Desulfofalx alkaliphila DSM 12257: one gene and its partner. Each later gene encodes a partner of the first gene's protein in a complex. Links are inferred from orthologs where the notes say so. Each region holds a gene or a part of one and is shown on either strand. Other genes may lie near its edges.

Region 1 (8,877 bases):
CAGTGAAGGGGAATTAACTAAACTACGGGCGGCGGTTGTGTGTGAGCCCTCCTTGGCTAAGGTGGCCAAAGAACTAAATTTAGGGCAATGTTTGCGGATGGGCCGTGGGGAAGAACGTTCCGGCGGCAGGGAGCGTCCCAGTATACTGGCTGATGCCTTTGAAGCCCTACTGGGGGCTGTGTACCTGGATAAGGGTTTGGAAGTTGTACGCCAAATTATACTGAAAGAAATGGCGGTAATAATAAAAGATGTAACCGAAGGCAGGTTAGAGCGGGATTTTAAAACAGAACTACAAGAATATTTACAACAATATTCACCGGATCCGGTAAATTACGTTATAATTAAGGAAGAAGGCCCAGATCATGATAAGATCTTTACTGCTGCAGTGATATATCGTGGTAAAGAAATTGGCCAAGGCGTGGGACATTCTAAAAAAGAAGCAGAGCAGCGGGCAGCTAAAGAGGCACTGGGAAGTATAACTTTAAATAAACCTAAGCCCAGGGGTAGTCGTCGCAGGGATAGGAAAAATATAAGCCGTAAGTAAAGGGCGCCCGGTTACGGGCGCCTCTAAATTGTTAAGGACAGACAAAGGGGTTTAAAAGGTGCTTAAACGACTTGAAATACAGGGTTTTAAATCCTTTGCTGAAAAAGTACATATAGATTTCAAACCCGGCTTAACAGTTATTGTGGGGCCCAATGGCAGTGGAAAGAGTAATATTACCGATGCAATTAATTGGGCATTGGGGGAACATCGGGCCAGTGCTTTACGGGGTACAAGGATGGAAGAAGTTATTTTTGCCGGCAGTGATAGGCTAAAGGCAGTGGGTATGGGTGAAGTGTCTGTCACCTTGGACAACAAAAAGGGTATTTTTGCCTTGGACTATTCCGAAGTGACCATTACCCGGAGAATTTTTCGTTCCGGTGAAAGTCAGTTTTTTATTAATAAAGTACCCTGCCGTTTAAAGGATATTCATAGCCTGTTAATGGACACCGGCATCGGTAAAGGTGCCTATGCCATTATTGGCCAGGGCAAGGTGGAGGAAATCTTGCACAGTAAGGCAGAGGAAAGGCGGACAATAATTGAAGAGGCAGCGGGGATAGTAAAATACCGTCATCGTAAGGAGGAAGCCCTTGCCAAGCTGGCAAAAACCCAACAGGACTTGGTGCGGTTATCTGACATCATATCCGAATTGTCTGACCGTTTAGCACCTTTAAAAGAAGAGGCAGAGAAGGCAAAGCTGTGGCGCCGGTACGTGGGTGAGCGCCGCCGGCTGGAATTGGGTTTGCTGGCCGGAGAACTGGAAGCTGTGGAAATAAAACTTTCCCAAATTGAACAGCAGCTAAGGCAGGCTGGGGATAATAATGCCGTCGGCGGTCAAACCCAGCAAGATATTTTGCAATTGGAGCAGCAAATAAAAGCCAAGAAGGAGCAATATGAACAGTATCGCAATGAATATGCCGGCATTAGGTCCGAGATCCAACGAACAGAGAGTTTCCTTGACTTTCTAAAGGAAAGGATGACCGGCGGCAGGCAGGATTATCAGCGCTTGCTGCAGAAAAAGGCTATAGCTGAGGAGCGGCTGTACCGCCTGGCCCAAGAGGATAAAGAGGAACATCAGCGGCTGCAGCAACTAACTGTTTCGGTGCAGCCCAGCGAACGGCAATTAATGGACATTAGCAGCCAATTAAAGAGATTAACTGACGGAGTTAGGGAAAAGGAAGTGGCCATAGAAAAGGGCAAGGCCAAGCTAATTGAATTGATGAACGCCTCTGCCCAGGGAAAGGCGCAGCTGCAGCGGGCAGAAGAACGTAAAATTGCTGCCGAGAGAAGGCTTTCTCATTTGCGCCGGGTTATTGGCGAGGCCAGGGAGGAACAGTTACAAACCAAGGATGAACTAAATAATTTCCAAAGGGAAATTGCTGAACTAAATGACAAAATAAAATCAAATGAACAAAAGCTGTCTGCCCAAGAAAAAGAACGCCAGGTAATAAAAGAACTGCTCCACAGTGAGCAGGAAAAAATTCGCCACTGTAAAGAAGAGTTATCCCGTTGGCAGTCAAAGTTACATATGCTGGTGGAATCCCAAAGGTCATACCTGGGTTACCAAAGGGGGGTCAGGGAGCTCTTACTGGCCCTGAAGGCCGGAAAGGTGCAGTTACATGGAATTTGCGGTACCGTGGCTGAATTAATACAGGTGCCCCACCATTTAGAATTGGCGGTGGAAACGGTTTTGGGGGGAGCGCTACAGCAACTGGTTACCAATACCGATGTGGATGCACGCAAGGTGATTGAGTATTTAAAGGCAAATAAACTTGGAAGAGTTACCTTTTTGCCCTTAAATACCTTAAGGCCGCAAAAGAGGCATCCCCTGGAGAAGCAGGCATTGGCCATGCCCGGGGTGATGGGGGTGGCTGCTGATTTAATAGAATATCAACCCCAATATGGCATAGTGGCGGAATTTTTGTTGGGCAAGGTGCTGGTGGTAGAAAATATTGACTTTGCACTGAAGGTGGCTAAGGCAAGTGACCAGCGCTTACGGCTGGTGACCCTGGAAGGGGAATACTTGCACCCAGGGGGTTCACTTACCGGCGGCAGTCCGCCGGCGCAAAACCGGGGCCTATTAAAAAATCGCAGGGAAAAGCGGGAATGTGAACTGCGGGTGCAGCAATTACAAAGACAGTTAACTGAATATGCTGCTGAAGAGGACAAGTTAACAAATACTTTAAAACAGCTTGAAGAGAGCATTGACCTTTTGCGGGACCGGGTGATGACACAAAAAATTTCACTGGCCGGCAAAACACAGCAGTTAGTTCAGCTGCGGGAAAGGCTGAACCGTACCAAGGCCCAAAGCCAAGACAGCGACTATGAAATAAATAACCTGGAAATGGAAATAGCTAACCAAGATGAGGCCCAGCAAAGGGCTGCCCATTTGGTGGCGGTGTCAGAGGGAGAACTTACAAAAGTCCAGGCTGAAATACTTACTCACCAAGAGCAATTAAAAGATATAAAAGAAAAAATTCAGAGCTTAGAAAAACAATTTACCTCCACAAAGGTAACCTTGGCAGAAGTCAAGCAAGAGCAGGAAGGAATTAAAAAATTATTATCAAGACTAGATGCTGAAAAAGAGCAGTGCCGCAATGAAATCAATTCTTTAAACAAAGAAAGCGAACAAATAAAGCGCAAGAGCGAACAGTTGGAGCAGGACCTTGAGCAAAAAAACAAACAGTTAAGGCAACATAAAGAGCAGGAGGGGCATTTAAGCACTATTTTAAGCAAGACCGAAAATGAGATACAGCAGTTGACAGAGCAGTTGGAAGCCCTGCGGCGGCAGCTGCAAGTTGAGGAAGAACAATTGCGCAAACAGCAGCAAATGGTGCATAACTTACAGCTTCAGCAGGCACGTTTGGAGACTGAACGCCGGGGCCTGTTGGACAGATTGGAGCAGGATTATAACATCCATCAGCCGGAACAGTTAAAGCCCACTGACAATATGCGCCGGTGTAAGGCCCGAATTCTTGAATTGCGCAATTTGATAGAAGAAATGGGGCAAGTAAATCCGGTGGCAGAGGATGAGTACAAGCAATTGCAAGGGCGTCATAATTATTTACTTCACCAGCAGCAGGATATAGAACAGAGCAAACAGTCACTGCAGCAGCTGATTGAAGAAATGGATACTTTAATGGCGCAAAAGTTTACCGGTGCCTTTAAGAAAATTGAAAGGGAATTTGGACTGGTTTTCAAAGAACTTTTTGGGGGCGGTTACGCAAGCATCCGCATGGTGGGAGATGATCCCCTCACGGCAGGTATTGAAATAGTGGCCCAACCGCCGGGAAAAAAGATGCAAAATATCGGTTTATTATCGGGCGGTGAAAGGTCTTTAACTGCCATAGCCCTGTTATTTGCCATTTTAAAAATCAGCCCCAGCCCCTTTTGCATACTGGATGAAATTGAAGCAGCCTTGGACGAGGCAAATGTTGATCGCTTTGCTGATTATTTACTTAAACTAAGTGAAACCATCCAGTTTGTGGTGGTCAGTCACCGCAAGGGCACCATGGAGCGGGCAGAAATTCTGTATGGGGTGACTATGGATAACCGGGGAACCTCAAAAATATTTTCCATTGAAATGTCAAGGGCAGAATCTGCCGCTTCTCAGCTGGAAGAGGCAACATAAAAGGAGGGTCTAATATGGGTTTTTTTAATCGTTTAAAAGAGGGTTTATCTAAAACCCGTAAGAGTTTTGTGGAAAAGGTGGAACAAATTGTAGTTGGCCGCAAGAGTATTGATGAAGACCTCTATGAAGAATTAGAAGAGGCATTGATCCAGGCCGATGTGGGTGTCACCACTGCCATTGATCTGGTGGAACGGGTAAGGGAGGGTGTTAGGTTTCGAAAAATTAAAGATGCATCCAAATTAAAGGATATTTTTCAGGAGGAATTGGAGCGTGTCATTGGCAATCAAACAGCTCCGGTTAATATTAACCCAGACGGATTAACGGTAATTTTGGTGGTGGGGGTAAACGGTGTCGGTAAAACCACCACCATTGGAAAACTGGCCCACTATTATAAAAACCAAGGCAAAAAGGTGATGTTGGCCGCAGGTGATACCTTCCGGGCGGCAGCCATCGATCAAATAGAAATATGGAGCAACAGGGTAGGGGTGGAATTAATTAAACATAGCGAAGGCGCTGATCCCGGGGCAGTTGCCTATGATGCCGTTCAAGCCGCCAAGTCAAGGAAAAGTGACATTTTACTGATAGATACGGCGGGCAGACTGCACACCAAAAGCAATTTAATGGAGGAACTGAAAAAAATACACCGCATTGTAAACAGGGAGATTCCCGATGCACCCCACGAAACGCTCTTGGTGTTAGATGCCACCACCGGTCAAAATGCCATCAGCCAAGCTAAAATATTTGGCGAGGCCGTCAATGTTACCGGTATAGCCCTTACAAAGCTGGACGGTACCGCCAAGGGCGGGGTTGTGGTGGCCATTAAAAACAGTTTGCGGATACCGGTTAAATTCATCGGCGTCGGAGAAGGAATGGATGATTTACAACCCTTTGCCCCCCAACAATTTGTGGCTGCTCTGTATGGGTTGGAGGAAGAAGAATAATTGACAAGGGATAAAAATTTTTGGCATTACCCACGTCTTGTTGCAGTGACATGCATGTGGGCCGGTGCCTTTGTGGCGGCAAGATATACAGTGGAAGATCTTCCCCCCTTTACGGTGGCCTTTTTGCGATTTGCCATGGCCGCGGCCTTGCTGTGGGCTCTCCTATTGCTAACTGAGAGGCCCCGGGTTAAGGTGAAATCCAATCACTGGCCCTTGATGATCCTATTGGGTGCCACCGGGATTTTTACATATAATGCACTGTTTTTTATCAGTTTGCAATACACCACTGCAATCAACGGCTCCTTGATTGTTGCCTCTAATCCGGTGGTGACCACCTTGATGGCTGTTATTATACTGCGGGAAGCCGTTGCCGGCCGTCAGGTGGTGGGAATATTTGTCTCCTTTACAGGGGTAGCCATGGTGGTAAGCGGGGGGAATCCGGACCTCCTGTTGAATATGACCTTTAACCGGGGAGATTTAATTATGTTGGGCGCTCCCCTTGCCTGGGCCTTATACTCTGTTTTTGGGAAAAAGGTTATGGACTACTATTCTCCACTTATGGCCACTACCTATGCCTGTGTAATTGGGGCCGTAATTCTGTTTCCCTTTGCCCTCTGGGAAGGACACAGCTGGTGGACCATATCCCCTGCCGCATGGGGTGCCATAGCTTATATGGCAGTTTTTGCTTCGGTAATCGGCTTTTTCTGGTGGTACCGCGGGGTTAAGGCTTTGGGGGCCGGCCGCGCTTCAATTTTTATTAATCTTGTTCCCCTGTGGACCATGGTGCAGGCGGGCATAATTCTGCAGGAAAGTATTGCTCTGCCCCAATTAATGGGGGCGGGATTAATAATATCGGGTGTATACCTGACCACCGGAAGGCTCAGTGTAAAAAGGGAACAAGTGGCGTTAAAGAATGATATTTAAGAATATAAATTGACAGCGGTGTATTTTTTACACCGCTGTCATTATTATGCCCGTTCAATTCTCACTGCGCATACCTTTAGGGACGGTATTTTAGAGACAGGGTCACGCTTAGGGTTGGTCAATTGGTTGATGGGCACCGCAGGGAAGTGGAAGGAAGAAAACACCGTTCCCGCTGGCGTGGTATCGGTTATTTTCACCGTGACTGTTACGGACCCGCGGCGGGAAATTACCCTGGCTCTGTCGCCGTCTTTTAATTTCAACTGTTCCGCATCAGCGGGGTTTATTTCTAAAAGTTCTTGGGGGCAATGCTCTTTTAGCATACTTACCCTACCGCTCATTGTGCCGGTGTGGTAGTGATATAAGCGTCTGCCGGTGTTTAGCAGCAGCGGGTACTCACTGTCTATGGTTTCTGTAGGCGGCAAATATTCCACCGGGTGGAATTTTCCCAATCCCCGGATGAATTTGCCTTGGTGCAGGGTAGGTGTGCCCGGGTGTTCCTTATTGGGGCAGGGCCATTGCAATCCACCGCTCTCCAAGCGGGAATAAGATACTCCCCTGTAGGAGGGGATAAGGGCGGTGGCTTCCTCCATAATTTCTTCCGGTGTTTGATAATCCATTGTATAGCCCATTGCCTTTGCCAGCAGGCAAATTATTTCCCAGTCTGCCTTGCTGCTGCCCACCGGCTCTATTGCCTTTCGCACCCGCTGCACCCGGCGTTCGGTGTTGGTAAAGGTACCGTCTTTTTCAGCAAAACTTGCAGCGGGTAGAATAACATCGGCCATTTTTGCCGTTTCGGTAAGAAAAATATCCTGCACCACCAAAAAATCCAGCTGACTTAAGGCAGCTTCCACCTGCTTGGCATCGGCATCGGAAAGCACAGGGTTTTCTCCCATGATGTACATTGCCTTAATTTTACCCGACCCGGCACCCTCCATCATTTCGCCAATTGTTAATCCCGGTGTACCTGGCAAACCATGGACCTTCCAGGCGGTGGCAAATTCGTTTCTAATCTCCTTTGAGGTGATGGGCCGGTAACCGGGCAGCAGGTCGGGCAGTGCGCCCATGTCGCAGGCACCTTGTACGTTGTTCTGCCCCCGCAGTGGGTTTACTCCGCTGAATTTTTTACCCACCTGGCCGCACAGCAGTGCCAAATTGGCCACTGCCAAAACATTGTTGGTGCCATAGCTGTGCTGGGTGATGCCCATGGTGTAAAGTATCGTTGCGTTTTTAGCAGTGGCATAGTCCCGGGCCACCAGTTTGACTGTTTCGGCCGGGATGCCGGTCAGTTTTTCCACCCGCCGGGGGGTGTATTCCTTAACGGCTTGTTTAAAGGACTCAAAGTTTTCAGTGCCTTGGGCCACAAATTCTTTATTCCAAAGCTCTTCTTCAATAATAAGGTGGGCCAGGCCGTTTAGCAGTGCCACGTCACTGCCTGGCTTCAATGGCAAATGATAATGGGCCAATTGAGCAAGTTCAGTTTTCCGCGGATCCACCACTGCCAGTTTTGCGCCCTGGCGCAGGGCCTTTTTCACCTGAAGGCCAATGATGGGGTGGGTTTCGGTGGTGTTTGTGCCCAGGGCCAATATGAAGTTTGCACCGGCTATGTCACTGATGCTGTTGGTCATTGCCCCGCTGCCAAATGCTGCCGCCAGACCGGCGACGGTGGGGGCGTGTCAGAGGCGGGCACAGTGGTCAATGTTATTTGTGCCGAGTACCGCCCTGGTAAATTTTTGCAGCAGATAGTTCTCTTCATTGGTGCAGCGGGCGGAACTTAGCACAGCCAAAGAGTCTGCACCATATGCCTTTTTAATGGAGCTTAATCTCTTTGCCACCAATGAAATGGCCTCATCCCAACCGGCTTCCACAAAGCGCCCATTTTTTTTAATGAGTGGGCTTTTTAAACGATCCGGGTGATTAATAAAACGATAGCCAAAACGACCCTTTACGCATAGGGCCAGCCCGTTAACTTCACCGTCACAGGAAGTGACCCCAACAACCCGGTTATCTTTGACGTTCAATTCCAAACCGCATCCAACACCACAGTAGGGGCAGATTGTTTTAGTCTTTCTCACTTCCCAGCTGCGGACCCTGCTGCGAAAGTCCTTTTCCTGCAGTGCTCCCACAGGGCATACTGCCACACAATTTCCGCAAAATACACATTCTGACCGGCCAAGGGATTTATCCATGGCTGTTGCAATTTTGGTGTCGGTACCCCGGTAGGCAAAATCTATCACCGTGTTGCCTTGTATCTCTGTGCACACGGCCACACACTTGCCGCAAAGAATACATTTGTTCATATCCCTAACAATAAAGGGGTTGTCATCTTCAATGGGATATTTCTCTTTATTGCCTGAAAAACAGCTGCCTTTAACCTTGTACATGAAAGCGTAATCCTGCAGGCGGCATTGGCCGCTTTTACCGCAGGTGAGGCAGTCTTGGGGGTGACTAGCCAGCAATAACTCTATAATTGTTTTGCGGGCTTCAATTACTGCAGTTGAATCCGTCCAAACCGCCATGCCCTCCCACACCTTGGTGGCGCAGGATACCTTTAAATCCTTAACATTTTCAACTTCCACCACACAGATGCGGCAACAGGCTGAATTGGTTAATTCCTTTTGATGGCATAGGGTAGGGATAAAAATGTTTAGCTGTTTTGCTGCATCCAAAATGGTGCTGCCAACAGGTACGGTGACAGGGCGTCCATTGATTGTTAACGATACGGTTGACAAGATAATTCCTCCTTCAGCAGCACTATTTCTTGACTATGGCATTAAACTTGCACCTCTGCCTGCAGTTGTCACACTTAATACATTTGGCGGTATCAATGGCATGGGGCTTTT
Region 2 (7,734 bases), on another replicon or contig:
GCCGGCCTGTGGTGAGGGAAAAGGGAGTCAATTCCACTTTAGCGGTAAGCAGCTTGGTGCCAAAGGCATAGAAGCTGATATTGTTGTTGGCGATCTCAACAATTAGATGCTTAATTGCTTCCGGCATTTCATACTCAAAGGTATCTTTCCAACTGCCCTTGATGTCACTTAAGGTCAGCATTTTTACAAACAAAATATCGTTGCCGTAGTAAATGCAGTTGTGTTTGTTGGCATTGTCAATTACCACCGTGGGCTGTTCTCCGCTCTTTTTGAACAGCTTAATTTCATTATCATCGGTTAGATAAGCTATATTATTTGAGATTGTCAGCATGACAAAATCTTTGACATTGTCTTCCACCAGCACCTTTTCGCTGCTGCCGTCCATGACGTACAGCTCATTGCCATCGGTAATACAGGCAAACCGTTCACCGTTAAAATGCCACTTTGTTAGGTCCGCTAATATTTTTTCCTTTTTCTTTTCCTTGCCTGTATCGGCCCGATAGAGGATGGCATCCTCATCTATGTAATAGACCAGCTGACCGCCGGCAGATGCCAGAAATTCAACTACACCGGCAGCAATCTTTTCCTTGGCCTCGCCGTTAGTGATATACAATTCCCCATCCAAGTTTTGATAAATAATACCCTTGGCAGTCACCGCATAATCGGTCACGTCAGCTCCCAGTCTTTTAGCCTCTTTACCCACTGCCTTGCTATATAAATAACCGCCCCCATGGCCGGCATCGTCGCTGATTAGGTAGGCTAAAGTGTTATCCGGTCCAAAGGACTGGTAGTAGCAATAATCCGATGTCAGTTTTTCTTTATCCTTTGCCTTTGCAGAGTAAAGATAAAAGCCATTTTCAGTGGAGTACCATAGGTACTGTCCATCGGCAGATAAATCCATACCATACACACCGGAGGCTATCTTTTCCTTTTCGGCATCTTGCTGTTTAATATAGAGGTTGCCGTCCTTATCAATAAAGGCCATGGTGGCTAAATCGGCGGTATTTTCTAAAAGGGACACTTGGGAAACAAATTTTTCCTTTTCACCGGTGCTTGCATCAACTAGGTAGTAGTCTGCAAGGCTGTCGGTGTAGGTAGAAAAAAGTATCTGACCGTCATGGACATGTTGCACACTGAAGTTTTCAATGTTTTTGCTGACTTCCATTGCTTCACTGTTGGGCTTGCGCAAGTACAGTTTTTTATCTTCGCTGATGTACATAGTGCTGCCTTCCGACCCGACAAAACAAACATAACCTTGCATCACCTTTTGACCTATTTTTTCTGCATTTCCGGCATAGTTAATGCTACAGTTGGCTTGCTCGCTCTTTTCTTCATAGTCCATTACAATAAATCCGTCAAAATCCACCATTTCACTGGCGGGGCCGGAGGAAGCTCCACACCCGGCCAAAACTAAAGTTAAAGATAAAAATAGTAGTAGTGCTTTAAACCTTTTCACTTTGCTAACTGACCTTCCTTTCTAATAAGTTAGTTGTTTTGTCGGTTATTATCATCTTAGCACAAATAAACCAGTGTAGTAAAAACTTCCCTTGAAATTTTACTAATGCTTAGGTTTGTAATTAAAATTAAGGAATTCTTAAGGATTATATCGGCCAAATATTAAGGATTACCCCTTATAATGAGGATAGTCCAAGGACTACAGAAGACAACTATAAAAGAGGGTGGAAGATGGTTAATCATGAAGAGGGATAATTATTGTGTTTTGGTTGTGGCTGACGATCGGGAAATACAGGATGCCATTGAAATATACCTAAAAAACGAGGGCTTAACAGTTTTCAAGGCCAAGGACGGTATTGAAGCCATTGAAAAATTAAACGAACATGATATTCACCTTATTATTTTAGATATCATGATGCCTCGGCTGAACGGCATTGCCACCACCTTTAAAATCCGGGAGCAAAAAAAATATCCCCATTATTATCCTCAGCGCCAAAAGTGAGGACACCGATAAAATCCTCGGTTTGCAAGTGGGGGCCGATGATTATGTTACTAAACCCTTTAACCACTTGGAGCTGACTGCCCGGGTTAAATCCCAGTTGCGAAGATACGTCAGCCTGGGTACCTACCATGGTGCCCGGCAAGTGATTGACTTGAACGGGCTCATATTGGACCAAGAAGCCAAACAGGTTACCGCCCACGGTGAACCGGTAAAATTAACCCCCACAGAGTATAAAATATTGGAACTGCTGATGACCAATGCCGGGCGGGTTTTTTCCATTAACGAAATTTACCAGCGGGTATGGAATGAACCGGGGTATAATGCCGAAAATACTCTGGCGATGCATATTTGCAAAATCCGTGATTCGCAGTATCGGTTTCCAGGTACTGTTTCTATTGGCGGTGGTGTTTGCCTTTGGGGTCGGGGCGGTGGTGGTACTGCTGGAACCGCAAATCATACTAATTTATGGACCGCTCTTGATTGTAATCGGCATACCGATTTTGGTGCTTATTATCAAAAATGCCGGCCGCTTTAATCAGATTGTGCTGAATACCAATGAACTGGTGCAGGGCAAGCTGGGATCGGAATTGCCGGCTGAAGGCAAATCTCCGCTGAGGGCTCAGGCCTGGGTCTGGCCATCGCCAAATCCATCGTCGATCTACACGGCGGCAGCATGGATATTGATTTGGACGGTGACCTGTTTAAGGTGACGGTAAGCTTAATAAAATAATAACCAAATGCGACAGAGGGGACGATTCTCTCTTGTCGCATTTTTGCTTACATGGAGAACCGTCCCTGTGGTCGCTCTTTTAATACTTTCCAACATAGTCTTTAATTCTGCAGCCTTATCCTGCCGGCATACCAAACTGCTTTTTATTTACGGCTGTATTGTTACCGACACCGCAGTTTTACTTAGTACGGTATCTTCTTGGGGATGAATTTGAAAAACTTCCACCAATCCCTGCTCCTTCTGTGAAACTGAAAATGACAGCGAAACTTCAAATTCAGAGTCAGTCACCTTTACAGGCTTTTCGGCCAAGACTAGGCCCGATGAGTTTTTAAGCCTTGCCCGCAATTCACCGTTAATACCATCCACCCTTCCTGTTATTTGTACCGGGCTGCTCACCACTTCACCGCCGGTGGGCCGGGTTATTCTAATGGATGTGGGCCTTATCTTATCTTCTTTTCCCTCTTCTAAACTTTTCTGTTCTTGCTGCTGGGATGCAGCTGCCTGCTTGGGGTTCCGGGGGGTGGGGGCCAATATTGCGTCTACCCTATCGGTTTGAAACCCCACCGCCTTGGGGGTCTTTTTCAGATCAAACTTGGCCACCACCGGCTCAGCTTCATCTTCTTCGTTGGCCATATATTTGATGCTGACATTTAACCAACTATAATTTTCCTCCGGCACCCGCTGCTCTATTTCATCAATTTCCACCTTCATGTTATCACCGGTGGCCCCCGGTACAAGAACAATGTATGCCGTGCCATCCACAACTGCCCAAGTTGCAAATTCTTGATCTTTCATGTCTTTTACCATACGCCGCACCACATGGGGGGCTTGATCCAATTCAATAATATCAAAGGAAATACTGGATACTTCCGGCACCACTATTGTCTCCGGCTTTTGTTGTGGCTCTTGTTTGGCACAGCCATGCAACAAGAGTAATACAGCCACAAGGGCCAACATAATCGCTTTTATTCGCAAAAGTACCCCTCCTTGCTTTTTTATTATTTTTCGCCGGAGGGGTACTTTTATTCAAATATATTAATCTTAATCAAATTCTTTCTCTTTTATTTCTTCTAAAAAGTTTTCTAGGTCAGGAAGTTCTGAAAGATCCTTAAAGCCAAAATGCTTTAAAAAAGTATCGGTGGTGCCATAAAGTACCGGTCGGCCCGGAGCTTCCCTTCTTCCTTTTTCTTCTATTAATCCACGTTCTAGCAAGGTGTTTAGGCTGCTGTCTGAGTTTACGCCGCGAATTAATTCCAGCTCTACCCTGGTTACCGGCTGTCGATAGGCTATAATGGCCAGTGTTTCCAAGGCTGCCCGGGTAAGGGTGGTGTTAGATCGCCGCTTATATAATCTTTCTATATACGGGGCAAACTCCGGCTTGGTGGCCAACTGCCAGCCCCCTGCCAGTTCCACCACCTGTAAACCACGGTTGGCTCGCCGGTATTCACCTTGCAGTTCTTTAATCAACTCTATGGCCACCGCCTCTTCCAACTCTGCCAATTGGCAAATTTTTGCCAGGGACAGGGGTTCAGGGGTTACAAACAGCAAGGCCTCTATAACACTTTTTGAGTAATCACGAAATAACACCGTCATATTCGGTGAATTCTCCCTTTGCCGGTAAAATCATTATCTCAGCATTTCTATCCTTTTGTTCCAATTCCACCTGGCCCATGCGCAAGAGTTCCAGTAAAGCCAAAAAAGTAACTATAATTTCCGCTCGGCTGGCATTTTTAGAAAAAGCGGCCCTAAAAGGCATTCCCTTGGGGTACAATACCAACCTTCTTAAAATGTGCCCTATTTTATCTTGGATTTTTATTTCCTCTGCCCGTACCTTGGGCGGTATTACCTTCACTGCCCGTTCAAGTACAGCCTGCAGTGCTTTAAGAAGTTCATTGAAATCAATTCCGGCCAAGGGCTCCGGCGGGCGAATTAGGTGTTGATACATTTCTAAACTATTGGGCCTGGTAAATACCCGCCCCTGCACCTGCTGGCGTTCCTTTAGGCACATGGCTGCCTCTTTATACTGTTTGTACTCTAACAAGCGCTGCACCAACTGCTGCCGGGGGTCTGGTTCTTCTTCGGCATTTTCCGATATTAGCTCCGGTTTCGGCAGCAGGGTGTGTGTTTTAATGGCCAGCAAGGTTGAAGCCATTACTAAAAATTCACTGGTTACTTCCAGGTCCATTTGTTTCATGGTTTCTAAATACTCGAAGTACTGGGCGGTAATAGAGGCGATGGGTATGTCTTGTATATCCAGCTGATCTTTTTCTATCAAGTGCAGCAGTAAGTCCAACGGCCCCTCAAAGGCATCCAGCCGCACAGTATATGCCAAACCTCTCACCCCTGTTTGGAAATCTTCCTAACCAAAGTTTAAATGCCCCATGGGTTTTTATTTAAAATTAAATCCCCACTGCTGCCCGTACCTCTTCCATTGTTTCTTGGGCTGCCTTTCTGGCCTTAATGGCTCCCTCGTGAAGAATTTCATCCAGGTAGCCAGGGCGCTTCAACACCTCCATACGGCGTTGGCGCAGGGGGCTTTGTTGTTCTTCTAACAATTGGTACAGTTTCTTTTTGCACTGTACACAGCCAATGGCACCTTTACGGCACTGCTCTCGAATATCTTCATGCTCCGCACTTGCATAGATGCCTTGGTACTTGTCCACTACACATACATCCGGGTTGCCGGGATCTGTTTTTCTTATGCGGCCCGGGTCAGTAACCATGGCGTTAACTTGTTTCTTTAGTTCTTCCTGATCCGCTGCCAGTGTGATAATGTTTAAATAGCTCTTACTCATTTTTCTGCCATCTACCCCAGGCAAAAGCTTTACCTTGGACAGTAGCGCCTTTGGCTCGGGAAAAACCGGTTTGTACAGGTGATTAAAGCGGCGAGCCACCTCCCTAGTCAATTCCAGGTGAGGCAGCTGATCCTCTCCCACCGGAACTGCATCTGCACGGTAAACCAGAATATCGGCAGCCTGTAGTAATGGGTAGCCAAGAAAACCGTAAGTGTTTATGTCTTTACCCATTTTGCCCAACTGTTGTACTTGATCTTTATAGGTGGGTACCCGCTCTAACCAAGAAAGGGGCGTACTCATGGAAAACATTAAATGCAGCTCAGCGTGCTGGGGCACCTGTGACTGCGCAAAGATGGTGCATTTTTCAGGATCTAAGCCCGCAGCCAACCAGTCCACTAGCATTTCCTTAATGTTTTCTTTTATATGCTCTGTTTCATCATAGGCAGTGGTCAGCGCATGCCAATCGGCAATTGCATAATAACAGTTATATTCTTCCTGTAAGCGTACCCAGTTTTCTAATACGCTTAAGTGTCCAATGTGCAGCCTTCCGGTAGGACGCATGCCGCTTAAAATGGTACCCTTTGTCACTGGTAATGCTCCTTTCTTTTGTTAGACCTAAAAAATAATACCAAAAATACCTATGCTTATTGCCTTTAGTGTTTCCATTACTGTCAGTAAGGGCCCTATCACTAGCCAAAGCACCTTTGCCAGCACACCTGTAAACATAAGCAGCAGTATTACAATTACTCCATACTGCTCCAAATATATTAGCCAAGTTTGTTCACCGGGCAGTAAACCTGCCAATATTTTTCCCCCGTCAAGGGGCGGTACAGGCAGTAAATTAAATATTGCTAAAATAACGTTAATTAAAATTATGTTATTCATAATATGAACTAAATGTATCGATTCAAATAAGAGTATCAAACCAAAAAATAATGATGCCACCGTTGCAATAATAATATTGGTGGCGGGCCCGGCCACAGAAACTAACATCATGCTGCGCCGCATATTTCCCCTCAGCCTGACCGGGTTTACCGGCACCGGTTTGGCCCAACCAAATTTGAATAAAAACAGCATGATTAAACCTATGGGATCAATATGCGGCACCGGATTAAGGGTAAGGCGCCCCATATACCTTGCGGTGGGATCTCCCAGTTTATCTGCCGCCCAGGCGTGGGCATATTCATGGAAAGTCAAACCGATAACAATTGCCGGCAATAATATGGCAATATCATACGGAGATGGAAAACTAAACACTGGCTTTTTCCTCCTTTTGCAGCTTTTGCATATATACTTTTACGAAAGCCAGCTCTTCTTCCCGGGTTTTAACTACAGAGTCCAGTCTTGCCTGCCACAGTGCATCCAGTGCTTTGCGGTAGAAGGGTCCGGGTTTAAAGCCCATTTCCTTTAAATCTCTCCCATTTACTGTGGGCTTATTATCTCTCACCATCTCCATTACTTTACGGAAGCGTTTAATGGCTACCTTATCTTCCATCAGCGCCAAAAACATTGGGTAGGCCTCCCGGGGCAGCAGTTGCAGTATTTGTGCCAGTTGGGAAATCCTCATATCCTCCGGTGAGGACAGCTTAGCCAATGCACCCCGCCAGTGTTCAATGGTGGTAAGTACCTTCTCTGTTTGCCTGCGGCCCAACATAAACCGCTTACATGTTTTGGCTGCAGTGTCCAGACTGCTCCAATGTACTATAGTTATAAAATATGGTAACCACTTTTCTGCCGGTTCAGCCCAGCCCCAATTGCGCAGCACCATTAATGCCTGGGGCATTTCTTCAAGGATGGGCTGAACCTCCCAATAGGTAATGTCAGGAAAGATTTGATCCCACACACCCAGGTCTGCAAGCCGGTGTAATATGTCAGCAGGTTCAGGCTCATTTAAGATTATCTTTAACTCATGCCATATCCGGTCATCGGAGACTCTGGAGAGCACCTCTTGCCGCATTGCCTCTTTTAACAGGTGCAAGGTCTGGGGATCCATGTGCATTTGATACCGCTGCTCAAATCTCACCGCCCTCAAGATGCGGGTGGGGTCTTCCACAAAGCTTAAGTTATGCAGCACCCTTACAATGCCGGCATAAAGGTCGTCACGGCCCCCAAAGTAATCCACCAGTTCACCAAAGGAGCCGGGGTTCAAAGATATGGCCATGGCATTGATGGTAAAATCCCGCCGGTATAGGTCATGGCGCAGTGAAGATGTTTCCACAGTGGGCAAGGCCGCAGGATATTCATAAAACTCC

The links.
Region 2: the proteins of smc (region 1) and BR02_RS0106050 are in contact, whole or in part, in a crystal structure (PDB 3ZGX), measured with the Bacillus subtilis proteins. The link is inferred for Desulfofalx alkaliphila DSM 12257 from one-to-one orthologs.

What each region holds. Positions count from the first base shown.
Region 1 is NZ_JONT01000009.1:26,226-35,102, forward strand. Bases 246-4,372 are described here. They hold smc (chromosome segregation protein SMC), read left to right. Parts: upstream 246-602; coding sequence 603-4,172; downstream 4,173-4,372. Other genes in these bases: rnc (ribonuclease III), read left to right, coding at 246-544; ftsY (signal recognition particle-docking protein FtsY), read left to right, coding at 4,187-4,372. In the rest of the region: more of rnc, read left to right, coding at 1-245; more of ftsY, read left to right, coding at 4,373-5,113; BR02_RS0106310 (DMT family transporter), read left to right, coding at 5,114-6,037; BR02_RS0106325 (NADH-ubiquinone oxidoreductase-F iron-sulfur binding region domain-containing protein), read right to left, coding at 8,789-8,877. UniProt on the Bacillus subtilis protein: Required for chromosome condensation and partitioning.
Region 2 is NZ_JONT01000008.1:112,170-119,903, reverse strand. What follows is about bases 3,141-6,124. They hold BR02_RS0106050 (segregation and condensation protein A), read right to left. Parts: upstream 5,020-6,124; coding sequence 4,261-5,019; downstream 3,141-4,260. Other genes in these bases: BR02_RS0106040 (site-2 protease family protein), read right to left, coding at 6,098-6,124; trpS (tryptophan--tRNA ligase), read right to left, coding at 5,087-6,070; scpB (SMC-Scp complex subunit ScpB), read right to left, coding at 3,729-4,280; BR02_RS0106060 (Gmad2 immunoglobulin-like domain-containing protein), read right to left, coding at 3,141-3,662. Also shown: BR02_RS0106070 (SH3 domain-containing protein), read right to left, coding at 1-1,456; BR02_RS16050 (hypothetical protein), read left to right, coding at 2,278-2,667; more of BR02_RS0106060, read right to left, coding at 2,835-3,140; more of BR02_RS0106040, read right to left, coding at 6,125-6,739; BR02_RS0106035 (CBS domain-containing protein), read right to left, coding at 6,732-7,734. UniProt on the Bacillus subtilis protein: Participates in chromosomal partition during cell division. May act via the formation of a condensin-like complex containing Smc and ScpB that pull DNA away from mid-cell into both cell halves.